3 regions of the Neobacillus sp. Fa239 genome follow, and region 1 is predicted to be linked to each of the others. Evidence: riboswitches for the same ligand, from Rfam matches in the RefSeq annotation. Region 1 holds a riboswitch; each other region holds the start of a gene.
What was found. Region 1 has a riboswitch for S-adenosylmethionine ahead of ACZ5XR_RS11430 (O-methyltransferase). Riboswitches for the same ligand answer to the same signal wherever they lie in the genome.
Positions count from the first base shown of each region.

Region 2: it holds a riboswitch for S-adenosylmethionine, as region 1 does, so the genes downstream of both, ACZ5XR_RS23080 (methionine ABC transporter ATP-binding protein) here and ACZ5XR_RS11430 (O-methyltransferase) in region 1, are expected to answer to the same signal.
Region 3: it holds a riboswitch for S-adenosylmethionine, as region 1 does, so the genes downstream of both, ACZ5XR_RS03255 (methionine ABC transporter ATP-binding protein) here and ACZ5XR_RS11430 (O-methyltransferase) in region 1, are expected to answer to the same signal.

Region 1 covers NZ_AP041611.1:2,378,790-2,385,697, forward strand. Annotated here, with positions in the region: gene ACZ5XR_RS11405 (spore germination protein) at 1-406, shown strand, start outside; gene ACZ5XR_RS11410 (RidA family protein) at 449-826, shown strand; gene ACZ5XR_RS11415 (hypothetical protein) at 1,346-1,798, opposite strand; gene ACZ5XR_RS11420 (TMEM164 family acyltransferase) at 1,914-2,201, opposite strand; gene ACZ5XR_RS11425 (DUF2339 domain-containing protein) at 2,158-2,499, shown strand; SAM riboswitch class I at 2,713-2,821, shown strand; gene ACZ5XR_RS11430 (O-methyltransferase) at 2,933-3,520, shown strand; gene ACZ5XR_RS11435 (Ger(x)C family spore germination protein) at 3,738-4,826, opposite strand; gene ACZ5XR_RS11440 (GerAB/ArcD/ProY family transporter) at 4,823-5,911, opposite strand; gene ACZ5XR_RS11445 (spore germination protein) at 5,942-6,908, opposite strand, start outside.
Region 2 covers NZ_AP041611.1:4,636,658-4,643,565, reverse strand. Annotated here, with positions in the region: gene ACZ5XR_RS23095 (toprim domain-containing protein) at 1-238, shown strand, start outside; gene ACZ5XR_RS23090 (thioredoxin family protein) at 249-557, shown strand; gene ACZ5XR_RS23085 (hypothetical protein) at 665-1,015, shown strand; SAM riboswitch class I at 1,149-1,255, shown strand; gene ACZ5XR_RS23080 (methionine ABC transporter ATP-binding protein) at 1,399-2,427, shown strand; gene ACZ5XR_RS23075 (methionine ABC transporter permease) at 2,417-3,085, shown strand; gene ACZ5XR_RS23070 (MetQ/NlpA family ABC transporter substrate-binding protein) at 3,100-3,936, shown strand; gene sufC (Fe-S cluster assembly ATPase SufC) at 4,344-5,129, shown strand; gene sufD (Fe-S cluster assembly protein SufD) at 5,151-6,452, shown strand; gene ACZ5XR_RS23055 (cysteine desulfurase) at 6,452-6,908, shown strand, end outside.
Region 3 covers NZ_AP041611.1:701,464-708,371, reverse strand. Annotated here, with positions in the region: gene ACZ5XR_RS03285 (UvrB/UvrC motif-containing protein) at 97-1,176, shown strand; gene ACZ5XR_RS03280 (hypothetical protein) at 1,340-1,597, shown strand; gene ACZ5XR_RS03275 (hypothetical protein) at 1,675-1,950, shown strand; gene ACZ5XR_RS03270 (DMT family transporter) at 2,040-2,933, opposite strand; gene ACZ5XR_RS03265 (threonine aldolase family protein) at 2,983-4,092, opposite strand; gene ACZ5XR_RS03260 (methyltransferase) at 4,108-4,716, opposite strand; SAM riboswitch class I at 4,921-5,024, shown strand; gene ACZ5XR_RS03255 (methionine ABC transporter ATP-binding protein) at 5,101-6,141, shown strand; gene ACZ5XR_RS03250 (methionine ABC transporter permease) at 6,131-6,793, shown strand; gene ACZ5XR_RS03245 (MetQ/NlpA family ABC transporter substrate-binding protein) at 6,853-6,908, shown strand, end outside.

The DNA.
Region 1 (6,908 bases):
TGATACTTCTCTACACATTTATAAAAGCTTAAATCTGATGATAGCCTTATTAGCAGTCATGATTGTTGGGCAATTTGCTGTCAGCACTAAAATTATCAGTTCTGGTGGATTGATCGTAGGAGGTTTTGCCCAATTGTGTGTTTACTTAGTACTGGTAAAAGGTTTTTTACCGCTGGCATCCACTATGAGATGGATATTAATACCAATAGCTTGGTTTTTTGGATACACAGGTTTGATAGCGGTCTTTCTTGTTTTCTTTATTTGGGGTGCTAGCCTAAAGCCATTTGGAGTACCTTATTTCGCTCCACTTATTCCATTTAGACCACACGAATGGAAGGATACGTTTTGGAGAGGTAAATTGAAACAAATCATTAATTCGGAACACAAATATCGGAGGAAGAGATAGGGAAGATCAAATGTAAAATATTCTCTAAAAGGAGGAGTTTATATGCCAAGAAAGGCTTTTAGTGCATCTGGAGCGGTTGCAGTTGGTCCTTACTCGCATGCCATTGAAGCAGGTGATTTAGTATTTTTATCCGGGCAAACCCCAGTAGACTCACAGACTGGAAAGCTTGTAGAAGGTGATATTGTGGAACAGACAAATCAATGTTTTATGAATCTTTTCAATGTATTGGAGGCAGCAGGTTTAACTCCAGATCATGTTGAAAAAGTGAATGTATTCTTAACGGATATGAATAATTTCACAGCAATGAATGAAGTTTATTCAAAACAATTTTCTGAGCCATATCCTGCTCGTACAACACTTGGTGTATCATCCCTTCCTCTAGGTGCACAGATTGAGATAGAAATGATAGCCAGAAGATGAATATTGAGGAGCTTGTAGGAAGTGTCCTTAAAAAGGCTGTCTTTTGACAAACGTGTTCCGTTTCATATCACAAACATTATAAAGTATTATCCTTAATTGTGTACCCTTGTGATATGTAAAATAAGAGGAGATTTTTCGGTTATTTGCAAAATGGAGCTCGTTTCCGGGTAAATAAGGGGAGGATTTCCGGTTATGCAAAGGAAAATCCCCCATTTTCATGCTTTTCGAGTCAATAGGGGGAATCTCTCCGTCTATTTTCGCTATTTTCAGTTCAATTTCCAAATTAAGAGAAAATTCTCCGCTAATTTAACTTACTCCCAACCGATAAGAGAGGACCCAGAAAAGGGAATCAGCATTTTTTTATCAGGTAGCCATTCAGGCAACCAAAAATGGCTCAGTGAACTGAGCTATTTTATTTTTATTGCAAAAACAGATACAAAAGGCAGTGCAAATGGGCTACATTCGGGTTTCGCGACAGGACACTGAACCCGTTATCTTTTGACAGCTCTTTTTAGTTGGTTATTTCCTCCTTCTTTTGAAAAATAAATAAATGATCCCGAATAATAAAATGACTCCGATAACATACAGCAATAAATGGATCATCATATATTTCTGATGATCAATTTCCCCGCTGCCCGCATATTTGCCGTTAAATGTAGCTTTAATAAATGATTCCTTACCTTCTTTAATGGCAATTGCTTCTTTTACTGATACACTTCTGATTTCATAGTATTCCGTTCCTTTAGGAAACTGATTTGAAAAATTCCCACTATAAGTGCCTTCCAGGTCTGAATACTTCGTTACCTCCCCAATTTTCTTACCGATTTTATTGGGTTCTATATGGGTTTCTGAAACAACATAGACATTCCCATCGTAGACAACAAAAGGGTAGGCCCAACTTGCATAAGTTGTATTAGTAAGAAAATAACAGCTAGTTAGAAAAACGAATAATAGACTTATAATCTTTCTCAACTTCATCCCCCCTGTAAAATGAGACGGACTCCAATGCAAAATCGTTTCAAATCAAAATGGCAATGATGATGAGAGCAAGGCAGAAGGGGAAGGATAAGCCCTTTTTACAGTGAAATCAGGCAGACATATTTTCTTTTTGTTTCTTATAATGGAAAAACGGAAGCAGCAGGATAAAAAATAAAAGCAGTGCGACTCCTTCCTGTGAAAAGATATACCATGGATAGGGTCCCAAAAAATCCAAAGCTGAGCCATGCAATGGTTTGTGCGACAAAAACATGTAATTCCCGTTCGTAAGCTTATTTACCAATGCCTTTATCAAGAAGCTTATTCTGCCAAGGGATACGAGAAAAGACATCCAAATGCCTTTAACGATTGCGATAGCCGCCTTAAGTGTGGTATTCATAACCCATGTAACCGATTATTTCACGTTCCATAGCACCGATAACATTCAGCATCTGAGTGTATCCTTCGTGTGGGCGCTTTATGCGATTCTCTCTGTGGTGTTCGGCCGCGTACGGAAACATGTGGTCTTGCAGCGATTTGGGATCATTTTTATCTTTGTCTCGCTTGGCAAAGTATTATTGGTGGATTTTCTTGCGGTATCGATTTTCATCCGTGCCATCCTTTTCTTAGGATTAGGGGTATTGGGACTGTTGATGTCGAGAATGTTTTATAGCAAGAAGGAGAAGCAAGATTCATAAAATAATAGTCCATAAAATACCTTTAACTTTTGAATGCAATCACTTTATTTTCACCTAATGCATTAGAAATAATTGCTATTTTATTTGTATGGTAAAAGTATCGTTATTAAACATTCTTTATTAGTGTAGGCATTCTATGTGTATTAAAGGATTGCTTTTTTTGTATAAACTGTGCAATACTTAATATAAATTAATGTAATCTCATAAAAATAATTCTTATCCAGAGAGGTGGAGGGACTGGCCCTGTGAAACCTCAGCAACCCCTGATTTTTTCAGGAAGGTGCTAATTCCAACAGAGGTAAAATACTCTGTTAGATAAGAGGTCAATATATTAATGCAAAGGCCTCTTTTATTAAGGGGCTTTTTTTGTTCCCTAAATATATGTCAGGCTCATTGAATGGAACTGAAACATCTGTTAAGGAAGAAGGGAAGTATGAGCATGGAAGAAAGCAATGATTTGAAAGTGCCATCAGCCTACGAGAAAATATTACAAGAATCTAAGCTATTTGGCTTCCAGCAGTCATGTGATAGAAAAACTGGTTTTTTGCTCAAGGGATTGGCAGCTTCAAAAACAAAAGGAACCTTCTTAGAGTTAGGAACGGGTGCTGGGGCATCTGCTTCATGGATTATAGAGGGAATGGATGAAGATAGTACACTTACAACAGTGGATATAGATGGTAGTGTGCAATCAATAGCAAAGAAGTATTTGGGCGATGACAGAAGAGTTTCGTTCCGTTGTGAGGATGGGGCGGTTTTTATTCAAAACATGTCAGAGCGGTTTGATTTTATCTTTGCGGATACGTGGCCGGGAAAATTCGAGTTATTGGACAAAACATTAGATCATTTAAACGTAGGAGGTTTTTATGTTATTAAAGATTTGCTTCCGGATTCAAAATTGCCGGAGTTATATAGAATCAAAGCGCCAAAACTTGTTCAGACTCTACGGAATAGAGCAGATTTAGTCATAACCGAAGTCGATTGGTCTACTGGGCTGTTATTGGCAATCAAGACCAATGTATAATTTTGAAAAAAAACTGTTACTTTTCCATTTATCTAGGTAGTACCGCCTTAAGCTTTAACACAATTGAATATTTAGCCATACTGCACTTCCAATGGTTAGCTGTGTCTAACAATTGGAGGTGCAGTTCATTTTGAATGTCTTTTTATCTACCCATCTTAGTTGGGTATTTGGTAGTAAGTCTAATGCAAAAATGCAATCTTTGCATCAGATTCGATGGTTATTGGGTAGCTCCAATTTCTAGTATATGCACATCGACTTTCAGACGAATTGGCACTTCAGGATACTTCTGACGCCATTTATCAGCCTCCCAATCTCGTCTTTGACTTCTAACAAAATCCCCAATTTGGAGGGGATCAATCTGTAGTTTTTGAAATGTATGTAATAAAGATTTTCCTGTACTAGTAATTTGCTGCTCGAAGCTTTTCTCGAGATACAATCGATTTTTTTCTGTTAGGTTAAAACCTGAGTATTCTGTAACGATTCCATCCATTGTCAAATTGATTGTTATCTCAGGTTTTTTTGTACTGCCGCTAATTTCATAGCGAACTTTCGAACCTTGGTTTCTCACGGCTGCGTATGAATGATTCTCCATTTTTACTTGATAGACACCCTTATTGGCATTACCAACCATCAATCGAAAGATCGGCATTTGTTTCAAAGGGAGTGTTGCTACAAAGTGGTCTTTTCTAAATAAAGCTAAACCAGAAATTTTTATACGCTCCATATTTTTTTTATTTTCTTTATACGTTTTAAAGAGTGGCATATACGGATCCATTCCTTCTCCCAGCATAGCATATTCAAACTGATGCAGGTGGGTTTCGGGAAGGAAGCCGCCTTGTATGTTACCATTGATCATCTGATTTAAAAAGATTCCTTTTTCCTCGTTCGAGCTGAAATCTGATTCCAGTAAATCTTTTGCCTGCCCGTCCACGATCGCTAAATAGATTTTACGTGACATCTTAGGATCTCGTAGAATCGTATCCATGCTTCTCATTAAACCATCCTTAGCCAAATCTTTACTACAAAGAACAACTGATATTTTTGCGTTGGAAATAGGTTTGTTATTCTCTGTTTGCAACACCTGGCTAGAGTTTTTCAATGTGTAGTCCGAAAATGTATATGTCGTGTTCAAGACAGATTGATTAGACTGAAAAATAGGAACAGCTATTGTATATTGGAGTTTATTGTTTTGGGTTTTATCAATTCCCATTACTATAGGCATTGCAATTTGATCGACAATCTCTGCTTGCGTACAAGCAGATAATGTAAGGAACGGAGCCAGCAAGAAGATGATTATCCGTTTCATGTTAGGCTTCTTACTTCCTTTCTTAAAATATGCAAAATATATAACAAAGGAATATAAATATACACTAGGTACAATCCAGCCGTTGACACGAAAGAAGATACAGCATCGATATTTCGTTGATCTGGCATAAGACAAATAATAATAAAGATTACGAGCAAAAACACGGGGATAACTACATATTGTTTTACTGTAAACAATAGCTTTGTTGCGCGGCTAGCAGCCCAAAGCGATAAACTTAAAATAGGAAACACCCGTAATAGTTGAAATGATATCCCAATAAATTCAAAGCGTTCAACCGCAGACAGTTGAACAAATCGAAAGAATGCCAAAGTAGGCCAAAATTCTTTGACTATCTGTTTTTGGGTACAAAAAGCCAATGTAAGAATAACTGTAATCAGATAAAGTATAGTTGTTGCTAGATTGGCAAGATATACCCATTTTTTTGATTTACTTGGTGTTTTTATAAAAGGGTAGCACATCAGTAAAATTTCCACACCGAGATAAGAAAATGCCATGTGCTTTGTTGATTTAACAATGTCTATGATTGAGTGTTGGAGAATGGGTGTTAAATTGCTAAAATGCAAATCCTTTATAAATAATGCATAAATAGAAAATAAAATATAATTAAGAAGGCTAAAAAAGCAAATCCCTACAATAACTCGAAACCCTCCTGAAACGATATAATAGGCGAGAACAAGCAGAACTAACCCCACTACCCAAGTTTTTAACTCGGGAAACACCCATACCTGGACAAGCTCAATAAAGGTTCTTAAAACTGTACTACCAAGTAAGAGCAAATATACAATGAAAAAAATACTCAGTAGCCCTCCAATCCATTTGCCTAGAAGTTTTCGGTGAATATAGACAAGATCACCTTGGTGGGTATCGAGAATTTGATATATCATCCAAATGATAATATGGAAGCTAATCCCGGTTATTAACACAGTAATCCAAGCATCCTGCCCGACTATTTGGACAAGCCCTCTTTGAAACGAGAGATAACCCAGTCCAAACTGAACACTGTGAATAATAAAAAATGCTAGAAAAGGCGACACCAAAAATCGCTCGTTTATCTGTACACTCATAGTTTATGAACCCTAAATGTGCTAAGCCTGTTATTCATCGATATCAATCCTTACTTTATCTTTCTTTGCTTTTGCATTTTTTCCATCAAACGCCCTAGGATTCTTAGTTCGAAAGAAGCCTGGGCGAAAAGAAAAGTGGGAGAAGGGAGCTCTCACCAGAGAATCTTCAAAGTCCGTTGTACGAAGTGGATAAAAGGGAACCAAATAAGGTATACCAAGTGATTTCAACCGTAACAAATGACAAAGGATAAACATTCCGCAAATTAATATCCCCAAAATTCCCCATTCTTGTGCGGCGATGATAAAGAAAAAACGCAGGACCCGAATGGTATTGCTCATTCGATAAAGAGGGGTGGTAAATGAAGCTAAAGCTGATACAGCCACCAAAATCAGCAAGATATTGCTAGATAGAGACGCTTCGACAGCGGCAGTACCAAGCACAATGCCTCCAACGGTACCGATTGTGCTTCCTCCTCTTTTAGGTAATCGTATGCTGGATTCACGTAATAACTCAATGGATATTTCCATAACAATCACTTCAACAAAAGGTGAAAAAGGGATATTTACCCTTGATGAGATGATTGTTTTCAGTAAATTATTGGGAATAATTTGAGAATGGTGTGTCAATATCGCAACGTATAAGGAAGTTGCTACAATGGAAAACATTACGCCAAATATGCGTATTAACCTTAAAAACGAAGCGATATTCCAAGGTAGATAGTAATCTTCATATGCCACAAAAAAACCCGCTAGAGGTGCTGGACCGAGAATTGCATTTGGAGATCCATCAACAAGTACGGCAACTTGCCCATATCCGAGTAAGGAAGCAACACGATCCGGCCGCTCAGTTTCAACTAATTGAGGAAACAGAGATTTCGAGTTATCCTCAATCATTTGAATTAACATAGTACTATCCATAATAAAATCAAATTCAATGTCCATTAACCTTTGGGTCATGGTATTTACGTATTCTTCGTTTGTAATACCATCGATATAG
Region 2 (6,908 bases), 2.3 Mb from region 1:
AACCAAATTAGATGAACTGATTGATTTTCTTGAAGACAAAGATGTTTATATTCTGGTGGATGCCGATGAAGCAGGTGAAAAGCTGCGCAAACAATTTAAAAGGGAATTTCCTCATGCGGAACATATCTATATTGACCGGATGTATCGTGAAGTAGCCACCGCCCCTGAACATCATCTTGCCACTGTATTGCTTGGGGCAAATATTGACGTTCATACCCAGTATTTAGAGAATTGCTGAGCGAATTGTTATGAAGGAATGGAACAGAGAAGAATACTCTTCATTCATGGAAAATCAATCATCCGGCCTTGTTTACTTTTATACGCCATTATGCGGTACCTGTCAGGTTGCTTCGAGAATGCTTCAAATTATTGAGGAAATGGTCCAAGTCCCAATGGGGAAAATGAATATCAATTTCTACCCAGAGCTCGCCAAGGCACACGCGGTTGAAAGTGTTCCGTGCCTATTGTTCATTCAAAATGGAATGGTGGCAGAGGTATTGTATGCTTTCCATTCAGTTCCTTACTTACTAGAAAAAATAAAATATTATTTTAACTAAAAAAACAGATGCGAAACATCTGTTTTTTTTGTCGAGCGATTATTAAAGGAATTCCTGGTGTTATACGGAATATAGATAGTATTGCCTATAGACCGGAGTGATGAGAAATGATTGATTCTATTCGTTGTTTTCTTCTTAAAACAAAAGAACATCGACATGTCCTTCAATTAATAAAAGAAACGGATTCTATCATGATTAGCTTCATCTCAAACAACGAAAGCATCACATTGTCCTTAAAAAATGGCGAAATCACATTGCTTCACGATTCAGAGGAAATGTTCAATAGATATGAAATTTATGGTGATTTCTCAGCCATTGAGCAGCTCCTTACCGGCAAGGAACGATTAAGAAACTTGGTCAAAAGAGAGAAATTGTCGATAGTGGCACCGTTTAGAAGGATCCTCATGCTGGAGTCGCTTTTTTATTTAACAAAAGGGACCGACGTTGCTTCAGCCTAAAAAATACCAGAATAATTTTTCAGAAAATGAGAAAATTCCGTTGACACTCATTTTTTTCCGTGGTACGATTGCTTTCGTGATAAAAAATTGCTTAAGTCATTTAACGTGTTAATTGAATATAGTTGTTGAAAAGCTCTTATCAAGAGAGGTGGAGGGATGTGCCCGATGAAGCCCGGCAACCGTCAATGTTTATTGAAATGGTGCCAATTCACACAAAGCATTTGCTTTGGGAGATGGGAGAAAGGTTCTATTTATAATGCCTTTCTGCCTGTGCAGAAAGGCATTTTTATTTTTCTAAAATAGAATGTTTTAATAAAAATTTCAAACCCTATATTTAAGGAACACTGTGTAAATGGATTTGACGGATAAAAGAAGGTGATTCAATGATTTCGATTAAAAATGTCCGAAAGGTTTTTCCATCGAAGCAGGGGCAGTTAAAAGCAGTAGATGATGTCAACCTGGAAATAAACGAAGGAGAAATTTTCGGTGTAATTGGCTACAGCGGAGCTGGGAAAAGTACGTTAATTCGTATGCTGAATGGTCTGGAACTTCCTTCTGAGGGATCTATTACCGTGGCTGGCCGAGTTATTTCACAAATCAAAGGCAGTGATCTTAGGAAAGCTCGCCAAGAAATCAGCATGATTTTCCAACATTTTAATCTGCTATGGTCAAGGACAGTGAGTGAAAATATTGCTTTCCCATTAGAAATAGCGGGTGTCAAAGGACCGGAAAGAGCTAAAAGAGTAAATGAACTGATTAAACTAGTTGGTTTAGAGGGAAGAGAAAATGCTTATCCATCGCAGCTAAGTGGCGGACAAAAGCAAAGAGTCGGCATAGCAAGAGCGCTGGCGAATAGCCCGAAGGTGTTACTATGCGATGAAGCAACCTCAGCACTAGATCCGCAAACGACAGATTCAATTTTGGATTTGCTCGTTGATATTAATAAAAGATTAGGTTTAACGATTGTGTTAATCACCCATGAAATGCATGTTATCCGTAAAATCTGCCATCGGGTCGCAGTCATGGAAAACGGGAAAATTGTTGAGCTTGGTCACGTGCTGGACGTATTTAAGAACCCAAAAGCTCCAATAACCAAAAGATTTGTTCAGCAGGTTACTGAGCCCGAAGAAACGAAAGAAACAGCCGAGCATCTTCTTGAGAGGTATCATTCGGGTCAAATCGTTCAGTTGACCTTTATCGGGGAGGCGACCGAACAGCCGGTGATCACTAATCTAATCCGAGCGAATGATGTGACGGTTAATATCCTGCAAGGGAAAATATCGCAAACCCAAAGTGGTTCATATGGTACCCTGTTCATTCATCTCGATGGCAGACGGGAAGCAGTCGATAAAGCCATTGACTTTATTCGCACGCAGAATGTTGGCGTGGAGGTGGTAACAAATGAACAGTAATTATTTTCCGAATGTCGATTGGCAGGCAATGTGGGAGGCAACAGTCCAAACGCTTTATATGACTGCGGTTTCGGTACTGGCAACCTTTATTTTAGGAATCTTGCTTGGGTTAATTCTATTCCTGACATCTTCAGGGAATATGTGGCAAAATAAGCCGATTAACGTGGTCATTAGTGCAATAGTGAATGTCTTTCGGTCCATCCCGTTCATTATCTTAATTGTCTTATTAATTCCTTTTACAAACCTATTATTTAAGACAATGATTGGTGAAACCGCAGCATTACCAGCACTGATTATTGGGGCAGCTCCGTTCTATGCCAGAATGGTTGAAATCGGTCTTAGAGAAATTGATAAAGGCGTTATTGAAGCGGCAAAGTCAATGGGTGCCACAACGGGCACAATCATTTGGAAAGTGCTGTTGCCGGAATCGATGCCGGCGCTTGTTTCAGGTATTACCGTTACCGCCATTGCTCTTGTCAGCTATACAGCCATGGCCGGAGTCATTGGTGCAGGAGGTCTTGGGAATCTTGCCTACCTGCAAGGTTTTGAACAAAACCAAAATGATGTCACTTTTGTGGCAACGATTATTATTTTGATTATCGTGTTTGTGATTCAGTTTATTGGTGATGCATTTACAAAAAAATTAGATAAAAGATAAAAGGTGAGGTCAACATGAAAAAATGGATTAGTTTAGTATTAGCGTTATCATTAGCCCTTGTATTAGCAGCATGCGGAACATCCAGCAACAATTCTTCAAGCAGCAGCGATAAAGGGTTAACAAAATTAGTGGTAGGAGCTTCAAGTGTTCCCCATGCTGAAATTTTACGTCAAGCACAACCTATTTTGAAAAAAGATGGAATTGACTTAGTCATTAAAACATTTCAGGATTATATTTTACCGAACAAAGCATTGCAGTCAAAGCAGCTTGATGCAAACTACTTCCAACACATTCCTTATTTAAATGCCCAAAATAAGCAATTTGGTTATGGCTTTGTTAATGCTGGCGGGATTCACATTGAACCGATTGGTGTTTACTCGAAAAAATATAAAAAATTAAGTGATCTTCCTGATGGCGCACATCTAATCATGAGCAACTCAGTTGCCGATCATGGCCGTCTGCTATCTTTACTTGAAGCACAAGGCTTAATTAAATTAAAACCAGGTATTGATAAAACAACTGCAACGATCAAAGATGTGGTATCCAATCCAAAACATTTAATTTTTGATGCAAAATATGAAGCAGCCTTATTGCCAAAAATTTATCAAAATGGTGAAGGCGATGCCGTATTAATTAACTCCAACTATGCGATTGGCGCAGGATTAAATCCGCTTAAGGATTCCATTGCGATTGAAGGTAAAAACTCGCCATATGTAAATATCATTGCGGTACGTAAGGGTGACGAAAACAAACCGGCTATCAAAAAACTGGTAGAGGTTCTTCATTCTAAAACGATTCAAGACTTTATTCTTAAAAAATACAAAGGGGCCGTTGTCCCAGTATCACAATAATATATATAAGAAGAAATACAGAAAAGTCGGTGATTGATTCACTGGCTTTTCTTATTTGGCCATAGGACTATATACATGAAATAATTTACAACGGTAAAAATAGATAAGTATTAAACCTGAAATTGAGATAGCAAATTATAAAAAAATAGGGTATGATTTTATCCGAGTGTGTTTGTCTGCATTAATATAAACCCCTCAGAAATGCTGCCTAATTTGGCAAATTTCACATTGTTTGGAAATTCATTCTCAATTAGTAGCCGATCAGTGAAAATGATTTCTTGTTATTACTGTTTAGGAGTTGCTAACACATTTCATTTGTTATAAGATTGTAATGAGAATAGAATGAGAATAGAATTCTAGACCCAATGGTTAACTTGATACAAAACTTTCTTTGCGGAGGTATAAATATGGCTGGATCAACTTTACAGATCAAAGATCTACATGTAGCAATTGATGGGAAAGAAATTTTAAAAGGTGTAAACCTTGAAATAAAAGGTGGAGAATTCCACGCAATCATGGGACCGAATGGTACTGGTAAATCTACTTTATCATCTGCGATCATGGGTCATCCTAAATATGAAGTAACAAGCGGTAACATTTTATTAGACGGACAGAATGTCTTGGAAATGGAAGTAGATGAGCGTGCGCGTGCAGGCCTGTTCCTTGCGATGCAGTATCCAAGCGAAATTAACGGCGTAACCAATGCCGACTTTTTACGTTCGGCTATCAACAGCCGCCTTGGTGAAGGAAATGAAATTTCATTAATGAAATTTATCCGTAAAATGGATAAACAAATGGAATTCCTGGAGATGGACCTGGATATGGCACAGCGTTATTTGAACGAAGGGTTCTCCGGCGGTGAGAAAAAGCGTAACGAAATCTTACAATTAATGATGCTTCAGCCAAAAATTGCCATCCTGGATGAAATTGACTCCGGTCTTGACATTGATGCCTTAAAAATAGTTTCCAAAGGGATTAATGAAATGCGCGGAGAAGACTTTGGCTGCTTAGTGATTACCCACTATCAACGACTATTAAATTATATCACTCCTGACTATGTGCATGTTATGATGCAGGGCCGAATCGTTAAATCAGGCGGACCAGAGCTTGCACAACGCTTAGAAGCAGAAGGATATGACTGGATCAAAAAAGAGCTTGGAATTGAAGATGAAACAGTTGGGCAAGAAGCGTAAGTAAGTGTTAGGAGGATTACAATGACAACAGAAACGAAATTACCTTTTGATCAGGATTTTGTTCGTTCTTTTTCAAAACAAGCAGGCGAACCTGCTTGGATGGAAGAGCTCCGTTTAAAGGCATTGGCTGATTTTAATAATCTTCCAATGCCAAGGCCGGATAAAACAAAAATCGATAAATGGAACTTTACCCAATTAAGTTCACATACCGTAAAAAGTGAACCATTCACTTCATTAAGTGAATTACCGGAAGAAGTAAAAGCACTCGTTGCGGAAAATAAAAACTTATACATTCAACGCAATCATACACCAGCCTTTTTATCATTATCCGAAGATCTAAAAAGTAAAGGTGTCATTTTTACCGATCTTCTAACAGCGGCAAAAGAACACGGGGATGTGTTGAAAAAATACTACATGACTCAAGCGGTGAATGCCGATGAGCATCGTCTGACTGCACTTCATGCAGCGCTTGTCAATGGCGGCGTATTCTTATATATTCCAAAAAATGTTGAAGTTACTGAACCGATTCAAGCTGTATATTTACATGATAATGCTGAGGTAAATCTTTTTAATCATGTACTTGTTGTTGCAGAAGATAACAGTTCAGTCACATATGTAGAAAACTATATTTCAACAATGGAATCAGCAAATGGAATTTTTAATATAGTAGCGGAAGTGGTTGCGAATACAAATGCCCAAGTGAAATACGGTGCCGTTGATTATCTTGCAAAAGGAATCACTACTTATGTAAACCGCCGTGGTGTAGCCAGCCGGGATGCTCGGATTGAATGGGCTCTTGGGTTAATGAATGAAGGAAATACAATTTCCGAGAACACAACGAATCTTATTGGAGACGGTTCTTTTGGTGATACAAAAACAGTTGTGGTTGGACGTGGTGAACAAACACAAAACTTCACAACAAAAGTAGTTCATTTTGGTAAACACACAGAGGGCTATATCTTAAAACATGGTGTAATGAAAGATAGTGCCACATCGATCTTTAATGGCATTGGCAAAATTGAGCATGGCGCATCGAAATCGAATGCTGAACAAGAATCCCGTGTTCTTATGCTTAGTGAAAAAGCACGCGGTGATGCCAACCCTATTCTTTTAATTGATGAAGATGATGTAACAGCAGGACACGCCGCTTCAGTAGGCCGTGTTGATAAAGTTCAGCTTTATTACTTAATGAGCCGTGGAATTCCAAAAGCGGAAGCCGAGCGCTTAATCATTCATGGATTCCTTGCACCAGTTGTCAATCAGCTTCCAATTGAAGGCGTTAAAAAGCAATTAACTGAAGTGATTGAAAGGAAAGTGCGATAATGAATATCCAGGATATTCGCAACCAGTTTCCAATCCTAAACCAAGAAGTTAATGGTAAACCATTAGTATACCTGGATAGTTCTGCGACATCCCAAAAGCCTGTTAAAGTCATCGAGACAATTGAAAAATATTACCGTGAAATCAATTCCAATGTTCATCGCGGTGTGCATACATTAGGAACAAGAGCGACAGATGCATATGAAGGGGCAAGGGAAAAAGTTCGTAAATTTATTAATGCCAAGTCCACTCAAGAGGTTATTTTTACAAGAGGAACGACGACTTCGCTTAATACAGTCGCAGCCAGTTATGCGGCCGCGAATTTAAAAGAAGGCGATGAAATCGTCATTACCTATATGGAGCACCATAGCAATATTATTCCATGGCAGCAGGTTGCCAGAAGAACAGGTGCCCAGTTAAAATATATTGACCTTCAAGAGGACGGAACCATCTCTCTTG
Region 3 (6,908 bases), 1.7 Mb from region 1:
AAGTTTATGGGACGCCTCTTTTTTCGTTTAAATCTTTGTCCATTCTGGGGTATGATACAATAGGGATAATGATTGTTATCAAAGGAGGGGTCTACTATGAATCTTAAAGAAAAGGCCGCGAACCTTCCCGCTTCTCCTGGTGTCTATCTTATGAAAAATTCATATAAAAGTATTATTTATGTAGGAAAATCAAAAGAACTAAAAAAGAGAGTTCAGTCATACTTTCGGCCCTCCAAAACCCATTCTCCAAAGATTGAAAAAATGGTCAAAAATATCGCGGATTTTGACTATTTCCTTACTGATACGGAATTTGAAGCCTTTATGCTAGAGTGCCAATTAATAAAGGAATTAAAGCCAATTTTCAATCGGATGATGAAAAATCCACAATCATATGTTTATATAGCCGTACCGACAGATGGAAAACACAATATAGAAATAACCAGTAACCCGGATAACATGGGTAACAATCTTTATTTAGGTCCTTTCATTAATAAGTATACTGTGGAAAGAGCGCTGCAAGGGATAAAGGATTGCTTTAAAATAAATTGCAGCAATCTGTCTAAAAAACAGTCTCCATGCTTAAACTACTCCATCGGCCTATGTAATGGGAGATGTTTTAGTGCAAAGGCAATGGAAGAATACCATTCGATCCTTAACAAACTGATTTCTCTACTGGGTGGCACCGATACTCAACTTCTTGAAGAAATGGAACAAAGGATGTATTTGGCCTCAGAACGGCTGGATTTTGATGGGGCAGCAAAATATCGGGACTATCTAAACGCAATCCATTCTCTCATTAAAAAAGAAAAAGTCATTGAATTTACTGAGGAAAACAAAAATATTGTCGTTCTTGAACACTTGGAGGACAACAGCCTTAAATTCTTTTTTATAAAAAGGAACAGCATTCTTTTTCGAAAAAAGCTACAACAGGATGAAATAGATCTTGATCAAATATCTGTCATATTGTTAGATCATTTCCGGAATGACTCGTTCAAAATATCCAAAAGTGTGAATCGGGATGAAATTGATGAAGCGCAAATCGTCTATAGCTATTTAAAAAGCAGCTCCTGCGATTATCTAATTGTACCTGACCAGTGGCTACACGCCGATCATCCTGCCGATTTAAAGAAAGCACTTGAGGAATTATTTAATGTGGAGACCATAAAAACCCGCTAATTCAAAAATTAACTAGCGTAAAAATAAGCAGTCCGATGATGAATCGGACTGCTTATTTTTTTATATTTATTTATTCTAATTGGACAAGTCCCCCATTCATTTGGAAACTATCTGAATATTATATTTTTGAAGAATAAAATTTAATAGAAAAGGAGTTGATTAAATGGGTTGGTATGGTAAAAAAGAGAAGGAAGCATGCAATAGTAACAGGAACAAAAATTATAACAATAACGATAATGATAACCAAAATGAAAATGAAAATGATTTAAAAAATAGTAATAATGCTAAAGTTCTCAACAGCGGAAACTCTTATGTCGATATTAAGGTTGATATTTCGTCCAAAAATGATTCTAAATCTAGTGCTGAACAAGATCAAGAACAATGCCGAAATCGGAAAAAAAAATGTAAATACTACTGTTAGTATAAAGATTACTACTTAACTTGGAAAATACTATCTCAGTTAAGTAGTAATCTGATTTTTAGAAAGGAGGTAATAAAATGGCATTTATGGGGCGAACAAACAATGATAACGAACATACAAAGTATAGAAGCAAATTCGATAATGATAATCAAAATGATCTGGTGAATGGCACACTAGCTAAAGTAAGTAATAGTGGTAATTCTGATGTTGATGTTAATACAAATATTAATGTCCATATTGATGTAATGCCGATTGCATTTGCGATTTTATATTCATCTTTAGCCAATAAACAACTTTCAAAAAAACAATTTCAATATGCCATGAAGAAATTAGATGAGTATAAATCGAACTAAGAAATCCATCTCCCAAAACTCTTCATTTAATTTCCATTAAATAAGCCCTTCTCCATCGAGAAGAGCTTTTCTAATTCCATAGGGATTTTTTAAACCTTACTATCTTTCATTTTCTGCACTTTTATTTCCATCGTTTCACTTATAAGAGTAGAACCCAGGATGAGACAGCCGCCAATTATTTGGATAATACCCATGCTTTCTCCAAGAAATAGCGCAGCAATAATCACGGCTGATACGGGATCAATATAACTTAAAACAGCTATGGCCTGCCCTTTTAGGTCCTTAATAGAGGTAAAATACAAAAAGTAAGCAATGCCCGTATGGATGATACCAATGATGAAAATAAAAATAAGGGAATGAGAGTTTACGCCGGAAAAATCCATTCCATCTTTGATCATTACGTATGGTAAAAGAACGATTACCGCCACCATTAATTGAACTAAAGTGGTTTCAAAACCTGATAGATTTTTGATAAATTTATTGATTAATACGACACTGGCATAAAACGCTGCAGCTGAGAGACCATATAGGATTCCAACCGCATGATGATAGCCGCCTGCACCGTTGCTGCCTCCAAAATTCACAATAAGAAATAATCCTGCCATTGCCGTAACAATACAGCCTACCTTTAGCGGTGTCAGTTTTTCTTTAAGAATAAAAGGAGCTAGGACCATGACGAAGATTGGAGCAAAATAATAGCTTAATGTTGCATTGGAAATGGTCGTATACCGATAAGCTTGGAAAAGGAGAATCCAGTTAAATCCGATCGCGGCACCGGAAAGGATTAACAGGAGGAAATTTTCTTTTAAAGCTTGAATGTCAAACTTTTGTCTCGCCAATACACTTGCGACAATTAAAAAAAGGCTGCCAATTACTCCCCTTAGAAGCGCAATTTCACTTGAAGATAGATTGATATTCTTGACGAAAACACCAATACTTCCCCAAATAAGCATGGCCGTAATAATTTTAAATTTACCTTGCACTTTTGCTCCCCCTTTCCTGATGATTTTTGGCTGAATGAATTTTTGTGTCTTATTGCCTACTAAACATTTTCAATTCTCGCATTCTTTCATCAAGCATACGAAACAATTCTTTTAAATCTCCTTTTGGAACGCTGCCAAATCGATCCCCAATGCTTGCTTCATAAAAACAGGTGCCCTTAGTAGTATCTTTCAAATTGCCAGTTAAACCAATATCACTTTTCTCATAAAGTTCTACCAGAATGGTTTCAATCTCCTCTTTTGGAGCATCAAAATGAACATGAAACATATTGGAAACCGGCTTTAGTGGAAGTGTTTTAATTGCATGACATTGATTAAAATGGCCTGCAAGTTCTTTTGCTTCCCGGTAATACTGCTCCATTTTCGCGATCCTTTGATCAAAATAAAAATCTGCACTAATTATATACGGATAAAGGCTGATTAAATCCCCACCATGACGCCTTTTCCAAACTTTCGATTCCTCAATAAAATCCTTTTCTCCTGCCAGAATCGCCCCTGCAATTCCGCCAATTCCTTTATAAAATGACACATACACACTATCAAACAGACGACAAATTTCAGCAGCTGACTTTTCATAGTAGGGAAGAATTTCAAATAACCTTGCACCATCCAAGTGTAATTTGATTCCTTTCTCATGACAATAAGCCGAAATCGATTCCAGAGCTTCATAATCTGGTAATTGACCGCCAATCTCACGCTGGGGCAGTTCAAGCAATAAACAAGCAATATCCTCTTTAAGCCCAACAACATCTTCTAATTGAATTAAACTGTCTTGATCAGCAAGCAAAATCGGTTCAATATGATGCAGCTCTTTTAATCCGTCCTCTTCATGGATTTCCAAATGGCATAACGGATGGTAAGCGACTTTCTTTATTCCTTTTTGATCACACCAAATTCTTAAAGCAATTTGCTGGGCCATCGTACCACTAGGAAAAAATACAGCTGTCTCCTTCCCTAAGTAATCAGCCATCTTCTCTTGGAACTCCTCGATTATTTTTCCTTTCCCATAGATATCGCTTTCCTGCAAACCATCAAAATCATTGAAAGCTGCTAGTAATGTTTGAATGTCTCTTGGGTCATGCCCGACCACTTGATACGTGGTTTGCTTAAATGCTTCTAATAATGGATTTTTTTCGTTCATGTGAATTCTCTCCCTCTAATAAGACAACCTATAGATTAAAAATCGTTCATTTGAATTATGTTCATATAAATCCGGCAATATAACTTCCTGTTTGAATTCAAAAGGGGTTTGATTTTCCAGAAAATAAATATAATCCTCTGAAGGGTAATATAAAACCAGTTCTATCTCCCGATGGGACTTCTCCACAGAAAGTAAGATATTCTTTATGATTCTCATAAAAATTTGGATGGTAAATGGATTAAAAAAGTAAAAGCAATTATCTAACGATCTAATTTCATACTCTTCCGCCAAGCAGCAATAAAAGTGTATTTTATTCTTGGCATCAATGTGTTTCTTAAGATAATTTTTTTGATTTTGGACAGCCTCTTGATAGAGAGCCTGGTTCATTTCAATGCCGGTCACATTGGCATTCCATAAATAATGAATATAAAAAATTAAACGTCCTTTACCACAGCCAAAATCAACGATATGATCACTGCTTTTCAATTCATATTGGTGAAATAAGGTTTCAAGGGCACTATAAGGTGTCGGCTCGTAGCGATGATAGTGCAATGAGGTTATAAATCCCTTTTGTTCTCCTCCCGTTTTGATATTCAGCACTCCATCTAAAAACTTTTCTTTCATTGCTTGACCTCTATTCAGGTGAAGTAGGATTCTATCTATTATGATAAATGATTTTTCTGAAATAATGCCAATAGATTTACTAAAAATTAAAAAATCATCAATTGAAATTAAAATTATCGGATTACTAATATTTTTTTAAAATAAAAAGATTGACAATAGTTTAATAATTTATTAACATCATAAATAAGTTAAAAACAGCTGAATAACTTATCCAGAGAGACTGAGGGACAGGCCCGATGACGTCCAGCAACCTTCATTAATGAAAGGTGCTAATTCCTGCAGAGTGACTTCATTCTGAAAGATAAGGTTGAGATAGAAAAGCCTCTTTCTGATTGAAGAAAGAGGCTTTTTCGTATATAGGTGCAAACAAAGGGGATTGATATAATGCTTGTTTTAGACGATGTACATAAAATTTATGGAAAAGGCAAAGAGAAAAAGGTAAGTGCCTTAAAAGGAATTAACCTTCGCGTTGAGAAAGGTGAAATTTTTGGTGTGGTAGGATTCAGCGGGGCAGGAAAAAGTACACTGATTCGTTGTGTAAATCTGCTGGAACGGCCATCTTCCGGGAAAGTGCTCATCAATGGAGTAAACCTTTTATCCTTGGCGCCAAAGGATTTACGCAAGCAGCGTAAAAAGATTGGCATGATCTTTCAACAATATAACTTATTAAATTCGAAAACGATTTTTCACAATGTGGCGATGCCGCTTATTTTAGAAGGCACACCTAAAAATGAAATTAAAGAGAAAGTCACAAAATTACTAGCATTTGTTGGCTTGGAGGATCGGATGAATCATTACCCAGATCAGCTGTCCGGTGGTCAGAAGCAAAGAGTTGGAATTGCCCGCGCGCTGACAACTGACCCTGATATTCTCCTATGCGATGAAGCTACATCGGCACTTGATCCAAACACGACCGAAGCCGTTTTAGAGTTATTACGAAAGGTACGAGATGAATTTGGCGTAACCATTTTAATGATTACCCATGAGATGAATGTCATCCGTGATATTTGCGATAAAGTTGCGGTTATTGAAGACGGGACCATCGCGGAGCAAGGATCGGTCATCGACGTGTTCACTGAGCCAAAAACAATGATCGCCCGAAGCTTTGTGAGGACCTTCTTAAACGATAATATTCCAAAGTCCGTACAAAAATTAATTAATGAAAGCAGCCAGTCAAGCTCCCATGGCATTTACCGAATTATTTTTAAAGGCAATTCAACCAATGTCCCATTAATCTCAAATACGGCAAAGCACTTTTCAATCGATTTAAATGTTCTTCACGGGATGGTAACAGAGCTTCAAGGTCAGCCATTCGGAAATTTACTTGTTGAATTCAAAGGTGATAAAGAAGAAATTCTTCGCGCCGTTCAGTATATTCGAGACAATGAAGCTGTTATTAAGGAGGTGTCTGAAGATGCCATTTGATTGGTCCTGGTTCTGGCCAGAGTTTTTAAGTTCAATTGATCAAACACTTTATATGGTCGTTGTAGCTCTGATTATTTCGGTCATTATTGGAATTCCAATAGGTGTGATTCTGGTAATTACAAGAGAGAACGGCATTTTGCAGAATAATATTCTATTCAATATTCTTAATGTCATTATTAATATCTTTCGATCCATTCCATTTATTATCTTAGTAGTGGCAATTATTCCATTTACTAGATTAATCGTGGGAACTGCAATTGGCACCACCGCGGCAATCGTACCGCTCGTGCTCTATACGGCCTTTTATATTGGCCGATTAGTAGAGAACTCCCTTCTCGAAGTCGATAAAGGCACTATTGAATTAGCGCAGGCATTGGGAGCAACTCCCTGGCAAATCATTTGGAGATTTCTTTTGCCGGAAGCACTTGGTTCGATCGTTTTAGCCTTAACCATCGCTACCATTGGATTAATTGGCGCATCTGCCATGGCTGGTGCTGTTGGTGGCGGCGGGATTGGTGATTTAGCGATTACTTATGGGTATAACCAGTTTAAAACCGAGGTTATGATCATAACCGTTGTAACCCTCATTGTAATGGTTCAGCTGGTTCAATCACTCGGCAACCTGCTCTCCAAAAAAATCAGAAGAAAATAATTGATGATTGAAGGTTATCCTTTTTCATAATAAAAAAACATATTAGGGGGAATTTCAAAATGAAGAAATATTTAGTTATTTTGTTAGGTTTATTTCTTTTGTTAGCTGGATGCAG